Regions from separate parts of the Gilvimarinus sp. DA14 genome, predicted to be linked through region 2. Evidence: predicted binding sites of a transcription regulator. Region 2 holds the regulator's gene; each other region holds the start of a gene.
The links. Region 2 encodes FliA, which starts transcription of late flagellar genes. Its sites were predicted from a motif close to TAAAGTTATNNNNNNNNCGGCCGATANCC; they were not measured.

Region 1 (6,911 bases), 800 kb from region 2:
GTGGAACCCGAAATTCGCTCAGCCCACCCTGGATCGCCTGATGGATTTGAGTGAGCCTCACTGGGACAGCGACTGGCTGATCTGGCCCGAAGCGGCGGTGCCGCTCACCTACAACAACGCCCTGGATTTTCTCAATCGGGTTAACCGCCAGGCGGCGGATACCAATACCGGGCTTGTTACCGGGATTATTTACGACGATTTGAGTCGCCGCCGCTATTACAACTCGGTGACAGGCTTTGGTGAGGCCATGGGTATATACCACAAGCGTCGGCTGGTGCCTTTCGGCGAATATGTGCCCCTGGAAGATTGGTTGCGCGGCACTATAGAGTTTTTTGATTTGCCTACCTCTTACATTCATCGCGGCCCGGATGATCAGCGGGGCCTGCTGATTAATGATGTCAGCATTGCTCCCAGTGTGTGCTATGAAGTGGTTTACCCATCGCTGGTGGCAGAGAGCGCCAGGCATCGCAATGTGCTGTTAACCGTAAGTAATGATGCCTGGTTTGCCGACTCAATCGGTCCTTTACAGCACCTGCAAATGGCGCAGATGCGTGCACTGGAGACCGGACGTTACCTGTTGCGCAGCACCAATAATGGTGTGAGTGCGATTGTCGACCCCAAAGGGAGAGTCGTCGAAAAAAGCCGTCAGTTTGTCAGCGCTACTTTGAGCGGTGTTATTTATCCCGCCTACGGCGACACACCGTTTATGCGCTGGGGTAGTTGGCCGGTGGTGTTTTTGTCGCTGGCGCTGCTGCTCGGTTTGCTGGCCTCGCAGCGTCGGTATTAGCGCCAGATGAGGCCTGAGTCTTCAGTGTTTGAGGCGATTAAAGCTTATTTCGTATTTCCCCGCTACAGCCTCGGCTTGGAATACTTTGGTTTCCGGGTAGCGATGCTTGAGTAAGGCCAGTAGTCGCTGTTTGTCTTCGGTGCTCATAAAAGCGCCAAAATAAACCGCTCGCAGTTCGTTCGCAGCAAATGGTTGGTCGCTGAACCAGTCATTCTCGTCGGTGGACTTGGCCGCCGTAGCGGCATCAACATTAAAAAAGCAGCGCCACTCCTGTTCGCCCTTTGCCGCCGGTTGTTTGCAGAGAAATTTCTCGGCAAAAAAATCCTGGCTGTGCAGCTTTTCGTTGTAAAGAATGACGTTTAGCTGTTCTTTAAGGCTGGTAATTTCCGGGCGCGCCGGCAGATACTGCACCTGTTGCGGCGCGGCAAGCGACGTGTTGTCGCCGCACTGAAACTTCAATACGGCCCCTTTGTGGCTGTCGGCAAAGTACTGCCAGGCGGTCAGGTTGTCGGCTTTGGCGGAGAAACTGCAAATACGCAGGCTGCGTGTGTAGCGGCGCCAGTCGCTCATCATTTCGTCCAGCTCGTTTTGGCGCTGATCCACCATGCGGGCCATCAGCTCCTGCAACACCTCTTCCGCCTCCTCAGGAGAGGCAAAGCGTTCCTCATCCCGCCAGCGGCGAATGACCTGAGTCAATGGTGAGGCGCCGCGCGGATCTTCGCGGGCGAAGATCATACCGCAGGCGGTACGAATCACATTACTCAGCAGTGTTTGCGGTTCAAAGGCCAGCGCGGTGCGATGGTTGAGTTCAAACGGATCGCGGTAAAGTACCGGCGCACTCCAGCGCAGACAGCCGGACTGCAGAACTTTTTCGGCAGTCAGCGCGTCGCTGTATTTGGATAAGGTATCTGGGTGATCGGGCACTTGCTGTCCTTATTGTCGGTACTGATTCACTATAGTGTTATATCGGCCGTTTGCGGGTTTTATAAAGTGTTTTTATACGCCAATCAAGTCGATCGTGATTTTATTTAAGCCTGTTCTGGGCAAATTTTCAGATCTTGCCTGTGCAATGATTCCACCGCACTGGTTGGGACGCTAGAATAGTGACCCCTCCTTCAACAGGCAAAGGAAGACACGTGATTTTTACCGGCTCTCATATCCTCTCCGTGGAACAGTTTGAACGCTCCGATATTGAACATATTTTTCAGGTGGCCGATGCCATGGCGCCCTACGCGCTGCGCCGCCGGGTGACCCGGGTGTTAGAAGGCGCGATTTTGGGCAATATGTTTTTCGAGCCCAGTACTCGCACGCGTATCAGCTTCGGCTGCGCCTTTAACTTGCTGGGGGGCGAGGTGCGTGAAACCACGGGTTTTGAAAGCTCGGCCATTGCCAAAGGGGAGTCTCTGTATGATACCGCGCGGGTTTTGTCGGGCTTTTCCGATGTAATCTGCATGCGTCACCCCCAGGAGGGGTCAGTGGCTGAGTTTGCCGAGGCCAGCCGGGTACCTGTGTTGAACGGTGGTGACGGGGCGAACGAGCACCCGAGCCAGGCACTGCTGGACTTGTACACCATTCGCAAAGAGCTGGCGTCAAAAAATCGCGGTATCGATGGCCTGCGTATCGCACTTATTGGTGACTTGAAGTACGGCCGCACGGTCCACTCACTGTGTAAGCTGCTGCGGCATTTCGCCAATGTGCATGTGACTTTAGTGTCGCCTGCAGAGCTGGCCATGCCGGAGGCGATCGTTGAGGAGATGCGCCTTGCAGGTCATACAGTGGTGGTTACGGAAGATCTGACGCAGAGTATCTCCAGCGTCGATATCGCCTATTCCACTCGCATTCAGGAAGAGCGCTTTGCCACCAAAGAGGAGGCGGATATGTACCGCGGCCGCTTCCGCTTAAACCAGTCTATTTACACCCAGTACTGCGAACCCAACACCGTAATTATGCATCCGCTGCCGCGCGATTCACGGGCCGACGCCAATGAGCTGGACAACGATTTAAACCAAAATCCTAATCTGGCGATTTTCCGCCAGGCGGATAACGGTGTGCTGGTGCGCATGGCGCTGTTTGCCCTGGTGTTGGATGTAGTGGATCAGGTGGATAAATACGCCCGCGATGTAAACTGGTATAACTCTCTGCGTACCCTTTAGCCGCAAAGCGCTTGGTCGCTAGCAGCAAAGCGTTTAGTGGCAGCGTTGGGGTGCTAGTGCCCCAACAGCTGGCCGGCCATCTTCTGTAAATCTTCGCAGTTCAGGGGTAAGTCCACACTGGGTCTGGCCGCCGGGGGCGGTTCGGCGACGTGCCCGAGATACAGTTGGGCAATGGGCGCGGTGCGCTCCAACTCTGCCAAAGTGTCGGCCAGATAAGCGCCGTCCTGGGTGACTAGGGTGGGGCAGAGAATGATTAAGTCGGGGCGGATATTAACCGCTAGCTCCAGTGTTTCTTCGGCACTTTCGGCCGTGATCAGGTTGTAAATGGGGCGCAGGCAGGCGCTGGCCTCTTGCAGTACATCTTCATCACTGTGGGCGATGATTACCGTGCGGTGGGCGGTCATTTCTTCCAGGGCATATTGGTTGCGCCCGGTGTGCTTAGCGCGATAGAGCGCCCGGTCGGCGGCTTTAATTACCTCCTCTAAGTTGCAGCTGCGTGGTTGCAGGCAGCAGGCGGCGCCAATGGATACGGTGACAATAGGCTCCACCGGAGAAACCTTGTGAGGCAGGGCTAAATCGGCCACGGCCTGCTTAATGCTGCTGCACACCCTCTCGGCCCCGGCCGCATCGGTTTCTGGTAGCAGCACTACGAACTCTTCGCCGCCGTAGCGGCCGAGGAGGTCGTAGGGGCGATTGAGGCAACCTTTGATGGCCGCCGTAACTTCTTTCAGGCAGGCATCGCCTGCGGGATGGCCATAGTGATCGTTGTAGAGTTTGAAGTGGTCGACATCGATCATCAGCGCGCAAGTGTGGGTTTGCTTGCGTCCGGCTAATAACCATTGCTGTTCTGCCTGCTCGTTAAAGGTGCGGCGATTGAGCACCTGGGTAAGGCTATCCAGCTGACTCAGTGCTTCCAGCTCGTTATTAAGGCGGTTGAGCTGGTCCCGCATATCGGCAATGCGCTCCATGGCGCGAATTTTTGCCGTAATGATCATTTTACTGACCGGCTTGATCAGATAATCGTCCCCACCGGCTTCGATACCTTGACGGTAGTCGTCGTCTTCACTCATGCCGGTGACGAATATGATCGGGATCCAGTGGCTGCCCAGCCACTCGCGAATTAACGCCGTGGTTTCAAAGCCGTTCAGCCCCGGCATTTCCACATCCATAATGATCATATCTACCGGTGTGTCTTCCAGCAGCTGCAACGCCTGCTCGCCGCTTTCGGCGAGCAGGGGACTATGCCCGGCATCAAGCACGTATTGGCTCATGGCGTGGCGCAGGGTGGCGCTGTCTTCAACCAGCAATATTTTCATGGGTGGACTCGGGCAACGGGCAAAACCGAAGTTTACCGATTGTTGGCGCGAAAAACATCATTATGGGTCACAGTTTTACCGTCATTTTCGACGCATTATCGATTTAACCGCAATGATCGATATAACGCCAGTGGCCGCTCTCGCGCCGGAACAAGGATTTTTCCAGATGGTGGTGAGTCTGCTGGCCCAGCTGGTAGCGGGCACTGAAGGTCACTGTGCCAGTGTCGTCGTCGGCACCACCGCCTTCGCAGGCGAGTATATCCAGCCCCAGCCAATGGCAGCTGCGGGCCCAGTCGTCAATCGCCTCTTTGGATGTGCGGTTGCGACTGGACACACTCCAGGTTTGCCATAGGTAGTCAATCGCTTGTACTACATGGGCGGTGTATCGCGAGCGCATCAAGCGCTCGGCGGTGGGGGCGCTCTGACCTTCAAAGATAAGTGGGCCGCAACAATCTGCGGTGGCATTGCCCGAGCCGCAGGGACAGTTTATGGGGGCTGTGAGTGGCATTTTGCACCTCTTTTGGGTATGTTGTGCGCCTGTTTCGGGCCTCGCCCGCCTACCGGCGCCAGTGGCAATCCCTATTTATTGTGTGGTTTAACAATCTACGACCAAGCTCATGACCGATTTCGACGATATCCGACCCTATAACGATGATGAAGTGCGCCCCGTGCTGGACAGAATTCTGGCCGATCCGGAACTTGCCGATGCCGTAGCGCGGCTAAAGTTTCCGCGCTTGGCGGGCCCCTTAGGTTTTATTTTACGGCCTTTAGTGCGCCGGGTTATGGCTCGCCAACTGGTCGGCGTGGATAGTGTAGATAAGTTTCAGTTGGTTGTAGAGAAGTACATGCGCCATATGATTGAAACCACCACTACCCGGTTAACCAACTCGGGGCTGGATAAGCTCGACCCCAACCAGGCCTATCTGTTTATCAGCAATCACCGGGATATCGCCATGGACCCGGCGTTTGTAAACTGGAGCTTGTACCACGCGGGCTTTAAAACTTTGCGCATCGCGATTGGCGATAATCTACTGACCAAAGAGTATGTGTCAGATTTAATGCGCCTGAACAAAAGCTTTATTGTGAAACGCTCGGCCAAGGCGCCGCGGGAAAAGCTTAAGGCGGCGAAAAAACTATCGGCCTATATTTTCCACTCGCTGACCGAGGACAAAGCCAATATTTGGATCGCCCAGCGTGAGGGGCGCGCCAAAGACGGCAACGACCTGACCAACCCGGCGGTGATCGGGATGCTCACCCTCAACCGGCCCAAGGCGCAGGATTTTTCTGAGTATGTGCGCTCGCTGAAAATCGTGCCGGTTTCCATTTCCTATGAAAATGACCCCTGTGATATCGCCAAGGCGCACGAGCTGCATTCCCAGCGCACCACCGGGGGTTATGAAAAGGGCGATCAGGAAGATGTGCAGAGCATTGCCAAAGGTATTGCCGGGCAGAAAGGCCACGTGCATGTCGCCTTCGGCGATGTGCTCGACGGCGACTATGCCGATACCGAAGCCGTAGCCGCCGAGATTGACCGCCAAGTGTGGGCCAAGCAGGTACTGCATCCCAGCAACTGTTTTGCCTTTGATGCAGTAGGAGGCGAGGCCCGCTCGCTGCCTTATTCCGATAAAGCTAAGCCTTTCGAGCCGGGGAATTTAAGCCAAGCGCGCGCCAGCTTCGATTTGCACATTGCCTCAGTGCCCTCGGAATACCGGGACATTGTGCTGAATATGTACGCCAATCCGGTGCGCAATAAATTGAAGGCTCAGCAGGCGTAAATGCTCACCGATGCGATCAAGCAGGAGATTCAGCAGACGTATTCTGAATTTCTGAAATCCCGCGAGCTGGGCCCGCGCCACGGGCAGAAGTTGATGATCGCGGAAATTGCCCGCACCCTGGGCAGTATTAGCTCCGATGCCGAAGGCGTGCGCAACAGCGACGGCCATGTGTGTGTGGTTGAAGCAGGCACGGGCACGGGTAAAACCATCGCCTATTTGCTGCCCTCAATTATTATCGCCAAGGCGCTGGGTAAAAAGTTGGTGGTCTCTACCGCTACCGTCGCCCTGCAAGAGCAAATTATTCACAAAGACTTACCCGAGCTTAAAAATCACACTGACCTGTCTTTTAGCTTTGCCCTGGCCAAAGGGCGGGGGCGCTATTTGTGTCTGTCAAAACTGGACAATTTAATGGGCGAATTCGCCAGCGCCGACGATCCCACCCGCGCGCTTTACGAAGATGAACTGCCCAGCGTCGATGAGCAGGGCATTAAGCTCTATGAGTCGATGATGGACGCCCTGGCGGCCAATAAATGGGACGGCGAGCGCGATTCCTGGCCCAGCGAACTGGAGCCGGCGGACTGGCAGAGAGTCACCACAGATCATCGTCAGTGCACCGGCAGACGCTGTTCCAATGTCTCTGTGTGCAGTTTTTTTAAAGCGCGTGATGCGCTGCATACCGCCGATTGTATCGTCACCAATCACGATCTAGTCCTGGCAGACTTGGCATTGGGGGGCGGGGCGATATTGCCCGACCCGGAAGAGGCCATTTACGTGTTCGATGAGGGCCATCATTTACCCGACAAGGCGCTCAATCACTTTGCCTGTCACGGCCGTATGCTCTCTACCAGCCGTTGGCTGGAGCAATGTAATAAGTCGCTAT
Region 2 (6,911 bases):
CAGCTGCTCGGAGAGATTTTCAAGAATCTCACCGGCCTCGACCAGAAAATCCTGGAGAATATCTTCATCATCACCGAAACCCATGCACTATTCCTCTAAAAACCGAGACTGGAAAGCAAGTCGTCTACTTCGTCCTGATTGGAGACTACATCGGCTTTATCCGCATTAATCTGCGGGCCTTCGCCGCTGCTTTTATTGTCGACAACCTTTGTCTTTCCTTCTTTATCGGCCTCAAGGTGCAAACCTGTAATTTCTTCAACCTGCCCAGCAATTCTCACCAGGCTGACCAGATCTTGTTCGACCTCTTCTATCAGCCCCATGACACGCTTCAGTACCTGCCCGGTTAAATCCTGAAAACCTTGCTCGAGAATAATTTCCTGCAGATTGTGCCCTAGGGTTTCGGTGCCGCTTTCCATTTGCCCGAGAAAATCATCCATACGGGTGTACAGACTGCGAAACTCTTCCGCACTCATCTCACCGCTTTGTAGACGAGACCATTCACCGCGCAGAGCATTAGCCTCTTGCCCAAGGTTCATAGCGATAGGAGCAGCCTCCTCGACCATGTCCATGGTTTTGTCAGCGGCTTTTTGTGTTAAGTCGATAACGTATTTAAGTCGATCGGTGGCATCGCGAATTTCTGAGCGCTCTATATCCGGCGGCTCTTTGCTTAAATCCCCATCCACGTTGAAGTTGACAATGGCATTGTGCAAACCACGAGTCAGCCGCCCTACTGACTGATACAGATGCTTATCGCGAGACTCCATAATGGCCTGGATTAGCCGGGAGGCCTCGTCAAAGTCATCGCCCTGTAGCTTTTCCACCAGCAAGCTGGCACTTTCTTGCAGCTCTTTGACAAACAGGCTGTTGTCTTGCTCTTGAATCTCAGAAGTCATGGCCGTGCCTTGTTGTTATGGTTGGATCAACCCACCCGTTCGAATATTTTCTCGATCTTTTCTTTTAGTGCGGCCGCGGTAAAAGGCTTCACCACATAGCCGTTCACGCCTGCTTGGGCGGCCTCGACAATCTGGTCCCTTTTTGCTTCTGCGGTCACCATTAATACCGGCAAAGAGGCAAGCTTTTCATCCGCTCGCACCGCTTTGAGAAGATCAATACCGCTCATGCCCGGCATGTTCCAATCCGTGACCAAAAAATCAAATCCACCGCTTTTCAGCATAGGCAGTGCAGTGACGCCGTCGTCTGCCTCGTGGGTGTTGGTGAAGCCCAAATCTCGTAACAGGTTTTTAATAATCCGTCGCATTGTCGAAAAATCGTCGACAATGAGAATTTTCATGTTCTTATCCAATGCTGCCTCCGTCTCACCCGGGCGGGAAGTTGGGTTAGTGTTAAGTCTAGTAACTGGCCAGGGCGAGTCCAGCGCCATGGCACAATTTTCTTCTATTTGCTGTTATCGGCTGAAAAGTACTGGGATTTAGCTCAGCGGTCAATCTTCTGTTCGCCAATCGGCCATGCGAGCGCGTAGCCGGCTAGCGGCTTGAGAGTGAATTTGACTTACCCGCGACTCGCTAACGCCCAAAATTTGACCAATCTCTTTCAGGTTAAGCTCTTCGTCATAATACAGAGCCAATACCATTTTCTCTCGCTCTGGCAGCTGGGTGATTGCCTCGGCGAGGGATTGCTTAAGGCTATCTCGGGCGACCCCCTCCTGGGGATTTATAAAATCGCTCCCTTCCCCGGCGAGTGAAGCGCTGGCATCATCAGCAAACGTTTCTTCGTAGCTAAACAGACGGCTGGAGTTGGCGTCGCGAAGCATCGCATGGTATTCGTCGAGCTCCACCTCCAGCTCGGCAGCCACCTCAGCGTCTTCAGCATCGCGCCCCTCGCGCGCCTCGACCTTGGCGATGGCATCGCTGACCCTGCGGGCATTGCGGTGTACCGAGCGCGGCGCCCAATCGCCACGTCGCATTTCGTCCACAATGGCGCCGCGGATTCGAATACCGGCATAGGTTTCAAAGCTCGCGCCTTTGGCGCCATCATACTTTTGCGAGGCTTCTAACAAGCCGATCATTCCAGCTTGAATCAAATCATCCACCTGTACGCTGGCGGGCATTTTTAACATCATATGATGGGCAATACGCTTAACCAAACCGGCGTATTCCTCGACTTGTATGTCATTGCCCTGCACTCGCGCTTCACTGTACATAGCTAACCCACTTGCCGCGTTCACCTGTCAATACTCCGAAACCGCCGCCTGTAGCAGCCGCTCGACAAAAAACTCTAATCGCCCGGTTGGTGCCGAGGGCAACGGCCAGGCGTCTACCTTGTTTGCCAGCTCCCGCAACGCCTGTGAGGCTTTGCAATTAGGGGCAAATTCAAGCAGCGCTTGGCGGCGCTGCACAGCCTTACGAACTGACTCGTCAAAAGGGATTTGGCCTACATATTGTAAGGTAACATCGAGAAACCGCTCGCACACAGTGTTGAGCTTGCTGAACATCTGCTGCCCCTCGGCACTGGTGCGCGTCATATTTGCTACCACCCGAAAACGCTGCAGGTCATACTCTTTATTTAACAGCTTTATCAGCGCGTAGGCGTCGGTAATCGAAGAGGGTTCATCGCATACCACCACAAGGGTTTCGTTGGCCGCACGCACAAAGCTGAGCACGGTATCGGAAATACCGGCTGCCGTATCAATCACTAATATGTCCACCTGATCACTCAGGTCACTGAACGCGCTGATCAACCCCGCGTGCTCCTGTGCGCTCAGCTCAGCCATGCGCTGCACGCCCGAGGCAGCAGGAACTATTTTAATACCCCCGGGTCCTGTCATAAGTACTTCTTGCAAAGAGCGCTCACCGGCTAACACATCAGCCAGGGTATATTGTGGCGATAAGCCCAGCAGCACATCGATATTGGCCAGCCCCAAGTCGGCGTCCATCAATACCACCCGACGACGCAATTGCGCTAAGGCAATGCTGAGATTAACGGAAATATTGCTTTTCCCTACGCCCCCCTTTCCTCCAGAGACTGCAATTACCTGTACGGGGCGACTTTGGCTCATTCGTATTCTCTCTTAGTAGTCTGTGCGTAACCCGATGGAACAACTTTAAGCGAGCTAACCATTAACGGCCTGCCGGCTACTGCTCTGCTGTATCAGCTGAGCGGCTTTGCTGATTAACTTGTGGCCGCGTGCCTGTTCAATATCGTAAGGCACTTCTTGCCCATCGCAAGTATAGGCTATTGGCAGCCTCGCTTGCATAGCGCAATCCACCGCTTCCCCCAAGCTAGCAGCTTCATCTAGCTTTGTAATAATACAGGCCGTCAGTGCCGCCGTCTGATAGGAGTGCAAAGCCGCTTTTAAGACCTGAGCCTGACTGTTTGCAGGCAGCACTAAAAGACTTTGCACAGAGCGAATATTCGCGAGCTCTTGCATACCGGTTTTGAGTGCGGGATCCCCCGCACGAAGACCAGCGGTATCAATCAACACCAACTCACAATTGCGCAGGCTTCGCAATACTGCAGACAGGCTATTGTTTTCATCCACTACCCGCAGCGGCACCTGAAGAATACGGGCAATGGAACGCAATTGGTCCTGCCCGCCTAAACGCTGGGTATCATTGGTGACCAGCGCGACTTTGTCAGCGCCATGCTCCATCACATACCGCGCCGCTAACTTGGCTACAGTAGTGGTTTTGCCGGCACCTGTCGGCCCCACAAAGGCAAACACGCCACCGTTTGCGGTAATGTCTTCATCCATAACCGGAATAGCATGCGCCAGCCTTGCCATCGCCTCAGGCCAAGCTTTAGCCAGCATGCGGTTATTCAGAGGGCGGCGCAGGGTGGCATCAGCGACTTTGGCCGAAAACCCCATGCGTTCCAAGCGCTGCCCGATGGCGCTGGTTTGCTTACTGCCCGGGCCACGGGCAGCCGCACCCAGACGCCCTAACTGCTCTTCGAGAATCAGACGCATCTGAGCAATCTCTTCGTGCAGAAGTTCGATGTCATCGCTGCTTTTGCTCTGCGCCAAGGGCTCGGCCAGTCCATATCGTTCAGCGGCTGTCTGAGCAGTGCGAGGCCGGTCAGCTTCGGGAGCGGCGGTCGGAAGTGAGGTTGGCGTTTGCGCTACGGCAGAACGCACCCGGATGCCCGCATTCACCACCTGATCTTTGCGCAAATATTCATCGGCCGATGCTTCGGCCAGCTCGCGCGCAGCCAAGCGCTGGCTGGCAAGCTCGATCTGCGCGGCAATATCTCGCCCGGTTTGCACCGGCGCTGGACTTTCACTCGGCGGCGCACTGCTGGGCGCAGATTCAACTTCAGGCGTAGGTTTGGGTTCAGTAAAAGTGGAGCCTGCCACGCTGGTTAGCAGTTCCACCCCGTCTTTCACGCGACGGCTAGAATGGATAATGGCCTCTTCCCCGAGTGCTTGGCGCACCATTTCCAAGGCCCTGCGCATATCTTTGGCAACAAAGCGTTTAACCTGCATGAGTCATCTCCTGCCTAGCCATCGGCACTGACCGAGGCGTCTATCGTGATCTGTTTGTTATCCGGCACTTCGGTATAAGCCAGTACATGCATATCGGGCACACTGTGGCGGCAAAAACGTACCAGCATTTGTCGCAGCGGCGCCGCCACCAACAGAACTTGTGGCTTGCCAGCCATCTCCTGCTTTTGCGCAGCACTCGCCAAAGAGCGTTGCAGCTTCTCTGCCAGCGCCGGCTCGACAAATGCGCTGTCATCTGCGCCAGCTTTCTGTGCCTGCTGAACAGTACTCAGCAACAACTGTTCCAATTGAGGGTTTAACGTAATAACAGGCAGATTCGCCGCGGTACCATTGATGCTCTGCACGATTTGCCGGGCTAGGGCTACCCTTGCGATGGCGGTTAGGGCGGCGGGATCTTGACTCTTACCCGACTGCCCCGCCAAAGCTTCGGCGATCGTGCGGATATCCTTAACCGCGACTTTCTCTCGTAAAAGGTTCTGCAGAACCCGCAGCAGAGTGTTTAAATTAACTGTATTGGGCACCAACTCTTCCACCAGTTTGGGAGAGGTTTTAGCCAGCATATCCAGCAACTTTTGCACATCTTCATGGCCAAGCAGTTCGTGCACATGCTGATGCAATATCTGATTGAGATGGGTGGCGACAACCGTGCTGGCATCAACCACGGTATAGCCGAGAGTTTGCGCCTGCTCTTTTTGCCCGGCGCTGATCCAGATGGCGTCCAGGCCGAAGGCCGGATCTTTAGTCTTGATGCCTTCTAAATCGCCAAATACCTGGCCGGGGTTGATCGCCAACTCACGATCCGGGTGAACTTCTGCTTCAGCGGCGGTAACGCCCATTAAGCTAATGCGATAACCATTGGGGGCTAGCTCGAGATTATCGCGAATATGCACTGTAGGAATCAAAAAGCCCATTTCCTGAGAGAGCTTTTTGCGCACGCCTTTAATACGCCCCAGCAGAGCACCACCCTGAGACTTGTCTACCATGGGAATAAGACGGTAACCGACCTCTAATCCGATCACATCGACAGGCTGGACATCATCCCAGTTAAGCTCGGCATTCTCGGCGGGAGGCAAGGCAGCTGGCGGCTGCGCACCGCTCGGTGCGGGGCTTGGGGAGGTAGGTGTGGCGCCGCTGCGTCCAGAACCACTACTGGGAAAGTAATCATCCTCAACCGCTTCGGGTTGCTGCTTGCGCCAATATATATAGTACGCCAATGCTGCACACAAAATTGCCAGCCCCAAAAACGCGATGTGCGGCATACCGGGAATAACGCCCATAATAAACAGCATCCCAGCGGCAATACTCAGCGCTTTGGGTGAGTCAAACATCTGCGACATAACCTGCGAGCGCATGTCCTGAGAGCTGTTTACCCGCGTCACCAAAATGGCCGTAGCGGTAGACAGCATCAACGAGGGAATTTGTGCGACCAGGCCGTCACCAATAGTCAGAAGAATATATTTTTCCAGCGCATCACTAAATTCGAGGTTGTGCTGCACCATACCGACACTCAGGCCGCCAATGATGTTAATGGCCAAAATTAAGATGCCTGCAATCGCATCGCCTCTTACGAACTTGCTCGCACCGTCCATGGCGCCATAGAAGTCGGCCTCGCTGGCAACATCTTCACGCCGCTGCCGGGCCTCTTCCTGATCAATTAAACCGGCATTTAAGTCGGCATCAATGGCCATTTGCTTACCGGGCATCGCGTCCAAGGTAAACCGCGCACTCACCTCAGAAATACGCCCAGCGCCCTTGGTAACCACCACAAAATTAATGATCATTAGAATCAAAAACACCACCAGACCAACAGCATAGTTGCCACCAATGACCACCTCACCGAAAGCCTGGATCACTTTACCGGCCGCATCACCGCCTTCATGGCCATTGAGCAAAACAACCCGCGTGGAGGCGACATTAAGAGCCAGGCGCAACAGTGTCGCAACCAGCAAAATAGTCGGGAAGGCAGCAAAATCCAGCGGGCGCAAAGCGTACACACCCACCAGAAGCACAACAATGGAAAGCGCGATATTGAAGGTAAAGAATGCATCCAGCATAAACGCTGGCATGGGCAGGATCATCATGCCCAGCAGCATAATCAGCAAAATCGGGATACCGATATTGCCCTGCCCCAGGCCCTTCAGCTGCAAAAGTGCAGCCTTGCTGTTGGTTTTATTGATCTGCCCGAAAGAAAAAGCCATATGTGTACGTTTTTTTGACGCGTTGCGGTATTACCGCTAGTCATCGCAAAAAGCGTACCTACAATTGGCGCGGGACTGAAAAGTTATTAATTAATCAAACTGCAGATCGCGGGGCACGGAAATATTACGCGGATAGGTCGGCTTTTCCCCCTGGCCGCGGCGGTAGTTGCGTAGACCAAATACATAGGCCAACACCTGAGCGACAGCCATATAGAGTCCAGCGGGGATCTCCTCATCAATATCGGTTGTGTGAT
Region 3 (6,911 bases), 860 kb from region 2:
AGCGTTAGTACCCTGCAACGGCGCTTTAAGCAGCTGTGCGGTGTCACGGTTATGGAGTATGTGCGAAGTCAGCGTCTAGAACGGGCGCGCCGCGCTCTGTTATTAAAGGGAATGAGTTTACAGCAGGCGGCTTATCTTGCCGGGTACGATCATCCTTCAAACTTTGTCAGCGCTTTTAAGCGAGCCTACGGAACCACTCCCGCCGCTCTGGTGCGGGCACATCGCGAGCCGAGCTGAGGGCGCAAGCAGACTGTGGAGTTATTGCGTGCTAAGGGATAATAAAAGGCTGGCTATGAATAAAACCTGCGATTGCGCCATAGATATCGATGGAGTCGGAGCAGGGCAAGCTGCGACAAACTGATTTATTTCGCTGGATAGACACTGTCACATTCCCGTGATTAAACTGCGGCCAAAGCAACCGGCAAGGGAAAGACTATGCGTTTGGTGTTAGTGCGTTTTGTGGTCGCCGCTGTGGCGGCAATTGGTTCGCTGCCTACTTGGGCTCACTCGGATCATCAACATTCTCACGAGCAATCCCAGGGGATTATTATCGACGGCGCCGCTGCGGCGACCCCCTGGACGCATCTTAAATTTAACAATGATCCGCAGGCTTTTCAGTTTGCCATTGTCACTGACCGCACCGGTGGTTTGCGCCCCGGGGTCTTTTCTCAAGCCGTAGATAAGTTGAACTTATTACAGCCCGAGTTTGTGGTGAGCGTTGGCGATTTGATTGAAGGCTACACCGAAGAACGTGCCCAGCTTGAGTCCGAGTGGAACGAGTTTGATGCGATGGTAAAAAGGCTGGACATGCCGTTCTTTTACCTCGCCGGTAATCACGACTACACCAATAGTGTGATGGCAGAAGTATGGCAAGAGCGTTACGGTGACAGCTACTACCATTTTGTTTACCGCGATGTGCTGTTTGTTATGCTCAACTCTAACGATGGAGGCAAAACCCATACTTTTTCGCAGCAGCAAATCGACTGGCTGAGTAAAACGCTAAAGGATAATCCCGAGCCCAAGTGGACACTGATTTTTACCCACTCACCTCTGTGGGATCGGGATGATAAAGATCGGTGGGGCGACATAGAAGCATTGCTTAGCGATCGTAAGTACACGGTGTTTGCCGGCCATCATCATCGTTATGTCAAAGATAAACGCCACGGGCAAAAATATTTCACTCTCGCGACCACCGGCGGCATTACCAGTGGCCGCGGCACCCGTTTTGGCGAATTTGATCATGTAGTGTGGGTCACCATGGCCAACGACGGACCGATCATCGCCAATATGATGCTGGACGGAATCTGGGGTGAAGATGTGCGCACCGCCGAAATGCGAGACCTGCAAACGGATATGATCGACAAGGGGCGTTTGTCGCTGCCGGCCATATTGTATCGTGACAAATTTAAACAAGGCGAAGCCAGGCTGCGCCTTAAAAACGATTCCGACCTGCCTTACCAGTTTAGCGCTCGCTACCGCTCTTTGGGGGATGTGGCATTGACCGGTGAGAAAACGCTGAACATACAGGTGCCGCCCAATGAAATTGTCACCCCGGCTATCGCCATCGCGTCGCCGCGCACGCTTAGCGATGATCGCAATGTCGTGGTCGTTGATTGGACCCTGAGTTATCAGCTTGACGGGGAAGCCATTGAATATACAGGCGCAGAGCAGCTGGCAATCGCCCGTGAACGGCCATTGAAAAAGCTGCGCAAGCTTACTCTGGATGGCGATCTGAAAGAGTGGTCAAGCCGCAGTTTTCACGTTAATGCCGAGGGCGCCTTTTTTAATACCCAGGGGTTCAGTGGCGATGCCGACGCCAGCTTTCGCTGGGCAGCTGCTCGGTTTGATAACGGCCTGGCACTGGCGCTGGAGGTAACTGATGATCATCTGCAGCGCAGCGACGATGGCGTGATCCCTAAGCAGGACTTTGCCTTTTTTACCATTGATGCTCGCACCAAGGCGCGCCGCAGCATCAAACAAACCTATGATAACCGCGTGCCCGGTGAGCTGACCCTGGCGCTGTTGGCACCGTCAGACGCCATAGCGGCCGAGCTGCGCGGTGATCCTGAACTGCCGGCTGGGGTTGACTATGCCTCGAGCATTACGGCAAAGGGGTACAGCGCCGAAATATTTATTCCGCAGCAGGTGCTGGATGGCATTCACGGCGGCAGTTGGGATGGCGTACGGTTAAATGCTCAGCTACGCGACGCTGACCCGGGCGAACCTGGCCCCACTGGCCGCGAGTGGTTGCCCTCGTGGGGTACTGAATGGGCTATAGGCGGCGCAGGTAATTTTTACCGCTGACTGTTGTGGTAAGCCTTTCTACTAGCTACCCCGATACAGCGCCCGCTTTGCGCTGTATCGGCGGGGCTCTGCATCCGTAAACCCAACGTTTAATCCCGTCTCTTTAAACCGTAAAGTCTGGTAGTTATTGGCCGATAGGTTAGCAAGTAGCTGCAGATACGTTGTGCCGGTATCGTCGAGTTATTGGCAAAAAAAGTTCTCGGCCAGATCAGCGACTAATGGGTTTTGCTGTCTATACTGGATGAGCAGCTTATTCCAATGGAGCAGGAAGGGGCGCCTTTTGTTGGTGTGGGTGACCCAGCCCTAATAATTAGATCGAGAGTGGACCTTATGTTTTTCAAGAACAAAGAGCTTAGTGCCCGTATTGCGCAGCTAGAGCAAGAGCTACAGATATTCTCGGATATTCAAAACGACCTACAGCAAGAGATGATCAGCTTTTGGCTGGATGCCAGAGGAGTCATTGCCGGAGTGAATGAAAACTTTTGCGACTGCACGGGCTATGGCAAAAACGAACTGGTGGGCAGACAGTTTCAAGATTTGTTGGTGCCTTCATCTGTGGATAAAGAGCACTGCCGCCGCATGCTTGATTCCATTGCCCAGGGGCGGCACTGGCATGGCGCCGTCCAGCTGGTAAAGAAAAACGGCGCCGAGGCGTGGCTGCGCAGTATTTTCCAGCCTAGGGTGAAAACATCGGGTGAACCCACTGAACTTGTGACTTACTCCACCGAGTTGACTCGCACTATTTCTGAATCCCGAGAAACGCAGGACATGATGCAGGCGTTAACTCGTTCCTCAGCGGTGATCGAATTTACCCTGGACGGCATTATTCTTAATGCCAATGACAACTTTCTGCGCTGCGTTGGCTATAGCAAGGGCGATATTGTCGGTAAACACCATAGATTGTTTTGTACCCGAGAAACGGCTGAATCCCAAGAGTACAGAGATTTTTGGCAGCGACTGGGCCGTGGTGAATTCGTTTCGGATCGGTTTCAGCGGGTCGGGCGTGACGGCAATATTATCTGGTTGGAAGCAAGCTATAACCCCATTCGCGACGAGACCGGTAAATACTACAAGGTGGTCAAGTTTGCCACGGATATTACCGAGCAAATGAAGCGCGAAGCGGCCATTTCCGAAACCTCCAACATTGCCTATGAAATATCGCAGAAAACCGATGCTGATAGCACAGAGGGCCTCAAGGTTATCAACTCGACCGTCGAAACCATGAAGGGATTGTCTGCGCTGATGCAAGACGCCAGTCAAGGCATTAACGAGCTGGACACCCAATCGGAAAGGGTGTCGGCGCTGGTCGATAGCATCAAGGGCATTGCTGATCAAACCAACCTTCTGGCCCTGAACGCCGCCATTGAGGCGGCGCGCGCGGGCGAACAGGGGCGTGGGTTTTCGGTGGTGGCCGATGAAGTAAGGCAGCTGGCCTCAAGAACCAGTGCCGCCACCGAGCAGATTATTGAAGTGGTTTCAGAGAACAAGCAGCTCACCAAAAAATCAGTATCGTTAATCGAATCCAGTCTCGCCGATGCTGAGCGGGCTCTACAGCTTTCTAGTGAATCCGGCAGCATGATGAATGAAATTCAGTCCAGTGCGCGCCAGGTAGTAGATGCTGTAAGCGAGTTCAAACGGACGCTGTAATACTCTCAAAGGCCCGCTCGGGCCTTGTTTCTCTCACCGCCCTCGGTTAACGTTTAGCCCCACTATAATTCGATAATCACTGTAAAGCTGTTTCCTCTGTGGCGAGCCATTGGCTGTCGACCACGGGGGCTAGAGCCATCTGCAGCGCAGAGCCACTTAATTGATATTTACCCTATGTGGAACAGGAATACTCATGAGCACTAACTCGACTCAGTTAATTAAAGACGAAGCCAATGGCAATAGCTGGTTATCGCTGCCCGGCGAGACAGAGGTGACGATACACGACTGTGGTATTAAACCCACTGTGCTGGAAACGGAGGCCGACGTTGGCAAGGCAATGCTGAACGAACTGCTTGACACCGCCGCCAGCAAAGAAGGGGATATCAATATCGCCCTGTTGGGCGGGCGCGGCGCCCAGCAATTGCACCGGCTTTTGGGTAAGCTGGCGCGCTCGGGCGAGCGCGATGAGCTTTTGGCACGTCTCAATGTGTTTACCCAGGATGCACTGGCCCCCATGAGTATGGGCAACTGTTTTAGCTTTGTGCGAGATTTTGAGCGTATTCTGGGCGACGAATTTTTCCATAAAATTAAAAGTTTTACCCCTATGCGCACCGATGCCGCTGACCTTGAAGCCGGTTTGGTTGAGTACCTGCAAAAACTGGAATCTCTGGGTGGCCTGGATATTTTCTTTATTGGTCACGGGCCGGAAGAAAATCAAGCGTCGCATCTGGCTTATATTAAGCCTTACTCCGGCGCCCAGCAGCATCATGTAGCGGGAATAATTCCTATCTCCAGCAGTATTCTGGAGCATCACATCAGTAAATTTAAGGCCGGCGGAAGTGAAGTGAATGCCGCTGACGAGGCCGAGTGTCGCGCTGCTCAATATATTCTCACCCTGGGTCCCGCCGCCATTTTGCAGGCCAAAAAGGTGGTACAGTCGGTGGTCGATGCCGACTCGGCGCCGGCGAAAGTCAAAACCTACGCAAAGGTGCTCAACACACGCTTAAGCGATAACAAAAGTGAAGCCCTGCAGCAGCTAAACGAGAACCCTGGTTTGTGGATTCGCTTGCACCCCAATAGCAAATCGTTTGTTCTGCCAAACCTTGGCGTGTAACAACTATCTGCCGCTCTCGCGAGCTGCTTAAAGGCTCGCGAGAGCGGCAAAGGAACAAAATAGTGTCGCCAAGTTTACCTGCACAAATTGCGGCTGTTTTTAATGCTTACCCCCAAGCGGCCCGAACTCAGTTACTGGCTATTCGCTCACTTATATTTTCTCTGGCTGTTGAACATAAGCTTGCGGCGGTGGACGAATCGCTAAAATGGGGCGAAGCGAGTTATCTGGTAAAAGGCGGTACGGCCATTCGTATTGATTGGAAAGAACAAACGCCGCAGCAGGTCAAAGTGTTGTTCCATTGCCAAACAAAGTTGATAGAAACCTTCCGCGAAGTTTATCCCGGCGAATTTATTTATGAGGGTAACCGTGCAATGGGTATTGCCTTGAGTGCGGATATTCAAAAGTTGCCTCTAGCTCATTGCTTGCAGCTGGCAATGCACTACCAACGAGTAAAACACTTGCCGCTTTTGGGGCTTTAGCCGCTCTTATTAATCAGGAGTTATCTTTTGCCGGAGTTTAAAACTGTCGCTTTATTTGTGCTAACGGCCCTGGCCGAAATTCTTGGCTGCTATCTTCCCTACCTATGGCTACGGGAGGGAAAAACGATTTGGCTACTGTTGCCAGCGGCGCTTAGTTTGTCCCTGTTCGCCTGGCTGTTAACCTTACATCCAACGGCCTCTGGCCGCGTGTACGCAGCTTATGGCGGCGTCTATATCGTAATGGCTATTTTCTGGCTGTGGACAGTAGACGGCATTAAGCCTACCAGCTGGGACTTGCTCGGTTCTGCTGTAGCCCTGAGCGGTATGGCAATTATTATGTTCGCGCCGCGTGGTGCTTAATCAAATCTAGAGGGAAACATATGGCCTGGCTTTATTTAGCAGTGGCGATTATCTCCGAAGTAATAGGTACCTTAGCGTTAAAAGCCTCCGACGGCTTCAGCGAGTCCGGCCCCAGTACCATTTGTATAGTGGGCTACGCAATAGCTTTCTATGCACTGTCGCTGGTGGTCAAAACCATACCCTTGGGGATTGCCTATGCCATTTGGGCCGGAGCTGGAATTGTGTTAATTACCGCTGCAGGAGCGCTCTGGTACAAGCAGTTGCCCGACGCGCCAGCGCTGATTGGCATGGCATTAATTGTTGCCGGGGTGGTAATTATTAATGTCTTTTCAAGCAGTGTAAGTCATTGATTTGTAAAATCTGGAGGGCTGCATAGCATTCTCATCAGTACTGTTTGTAGCCGCGGTGTGCTCTTGTGTGTTGCTACCCAAATATAGGTATGACTTTGCACAGGCAGGTTTATACTTTTTAAGGTCAGCGTTGAAAATACCCGATATAATTCAAAGCTAAGCATTTTGATTGAGGGTTTTGGTATGGCGGGTGTAGCAACTGTGTGGATGAGGTGCGGTATGTTTGCCGCAGCGCTGTTAGTAGCCGGGTGTTTTGATGATGACGATTCAGATAATGGATTTTCGTCGTCGAACTCATCGCAAAGCAGCTCCAGCTCAGTTGTTTCTAGCTCATCCGAGTCCAGCTCTTCCCTCTCTAGCAGTGTAAGCTCCTCCTCCGACAGTAGCTCATCACAATCAAGCAGTGCCAGCTCACTCGCGACTGTTTATGTATCCGATACCGAGCGTTCAGTCACCGCCGGGCAGAAGGTGTCCGTACATTCCTACATTGAGGGGCTTGATACCGATGCAGCCACCTACACCTGGGAGCAAATCGCCGGGCCTAAATTAACCTGGTTGGTAAACGATGCCGCCGATGCCACCTTTATTGCCCCTCAGGTAGAAGGTTCGGAGTTGATCGCCGTTAAGGTATTGGCAGAGTTGGACGGTGCTTCAGTA

Region 1: the regulator FliA is predicted to act here: its motif matches at 1,749-1,777, upstream of NHM04_RS06730 (DUF2971 domain-containing protein).
Region 3: the regulator FliA is predicted to act here: its motif matches at 2,416-2,444, upstream of NHM04_RS16675 (PAS domain-containing methyl-accepting chemotaxis protein).

What each region holds. Positions count from the first base shown of each region.
Region 1 covers NZ_CP100350.1:1,511,764-1,518,674, reverse strand. Annotated here, with positions in the region: gene lnt (apolipoprotein N-acyltransferase) at 1-787, shown strand, start outside; gene NHM04_RS06730 (DUF2971 domain-containing protein) at 809-1,711, opposite strand; gene NHM04_RS06725 (aspartate carbamoyltransferase) at 1,924-2,940, shown strand; gene NHM04_RS06720 (diguanylate cyclase domain-containing protein) at 2,994-4,256, opposite strand; gene NHM04_RS06715 (YchJ family protein) at 4,360-4,764, opposite strand; gene NHM04_RS06710 (1-acyl-sn-glycerol-3-phosphate acyltransferase) at 4,874-6,031, shown strand; gene dinG (ATP-dependent DNA helicase DinG) at 6,032-6,911, shown strand, end outside.
Region 2 covers NZ_CP100350.1:710,841-717,751, forward strand. Annotated here, with positions in the region: gene NHM04_RS02950 (chemotaxis protein CheA) at 1-84, opposite strand, end outside; gene NHM04_RS02955 (protein phosphatase CheZ) at 96-893, opposite strand; gene cheY (chemotaxis response regulator CheY) at 920-1,303, opposite strand; gene NHM04_RS02965 (RNA polymerase sigma factor FliA) at 1,442-2,161, opposite strand; gene NHM04_RS02970 (MinD/ParA family protein) at 2,189-3,016, opposite strand; gene flhF (flagellar biosynthesis protein FlhF) at 3,071-4,441, opposite strand; gene flhA (flagellar biosynthesis protein FlhA) at 4,456-6,657, opposite strand; gene flhB (flagellar biosynthesis protein FlhB) at 6,748-6,911, opposite strand, start outside.
Region 3 covers NZ_CP100350.1:3,811,947-3,818,857, forward strand. Annotated here, with positions in the region: gene NHM04_RS16665 (helix-turn-helix transcriptional regulator) at 1-237, shown strand, start outside; gene NHM04_RS16670 (metallophosphoesterase) at 436-2,304, shown strand; gene NHM04_RS16675 (PAS domain-containing methyl-accepting chemotaxis protein) at 2,635-3,951, shown strand; gene NHM04_RS16680 (hypothetical protein) at 4,145-5,065, shown strand; gene NHM04_RS16685 (DUF1801 domain-containing protein) at 5,128-5,544, shown strand; gene NHM04_RS16690 (YnfA family protein) at 5,572-5,904, shown strand; gene NHM04_RS16695 (multidrug efflux SMR transporter) at 5,925-6,254, shown strand; gene NHM04_RS16700 (SprB repeat-containing protein) at 6,438-6,911, shown strand, end outside.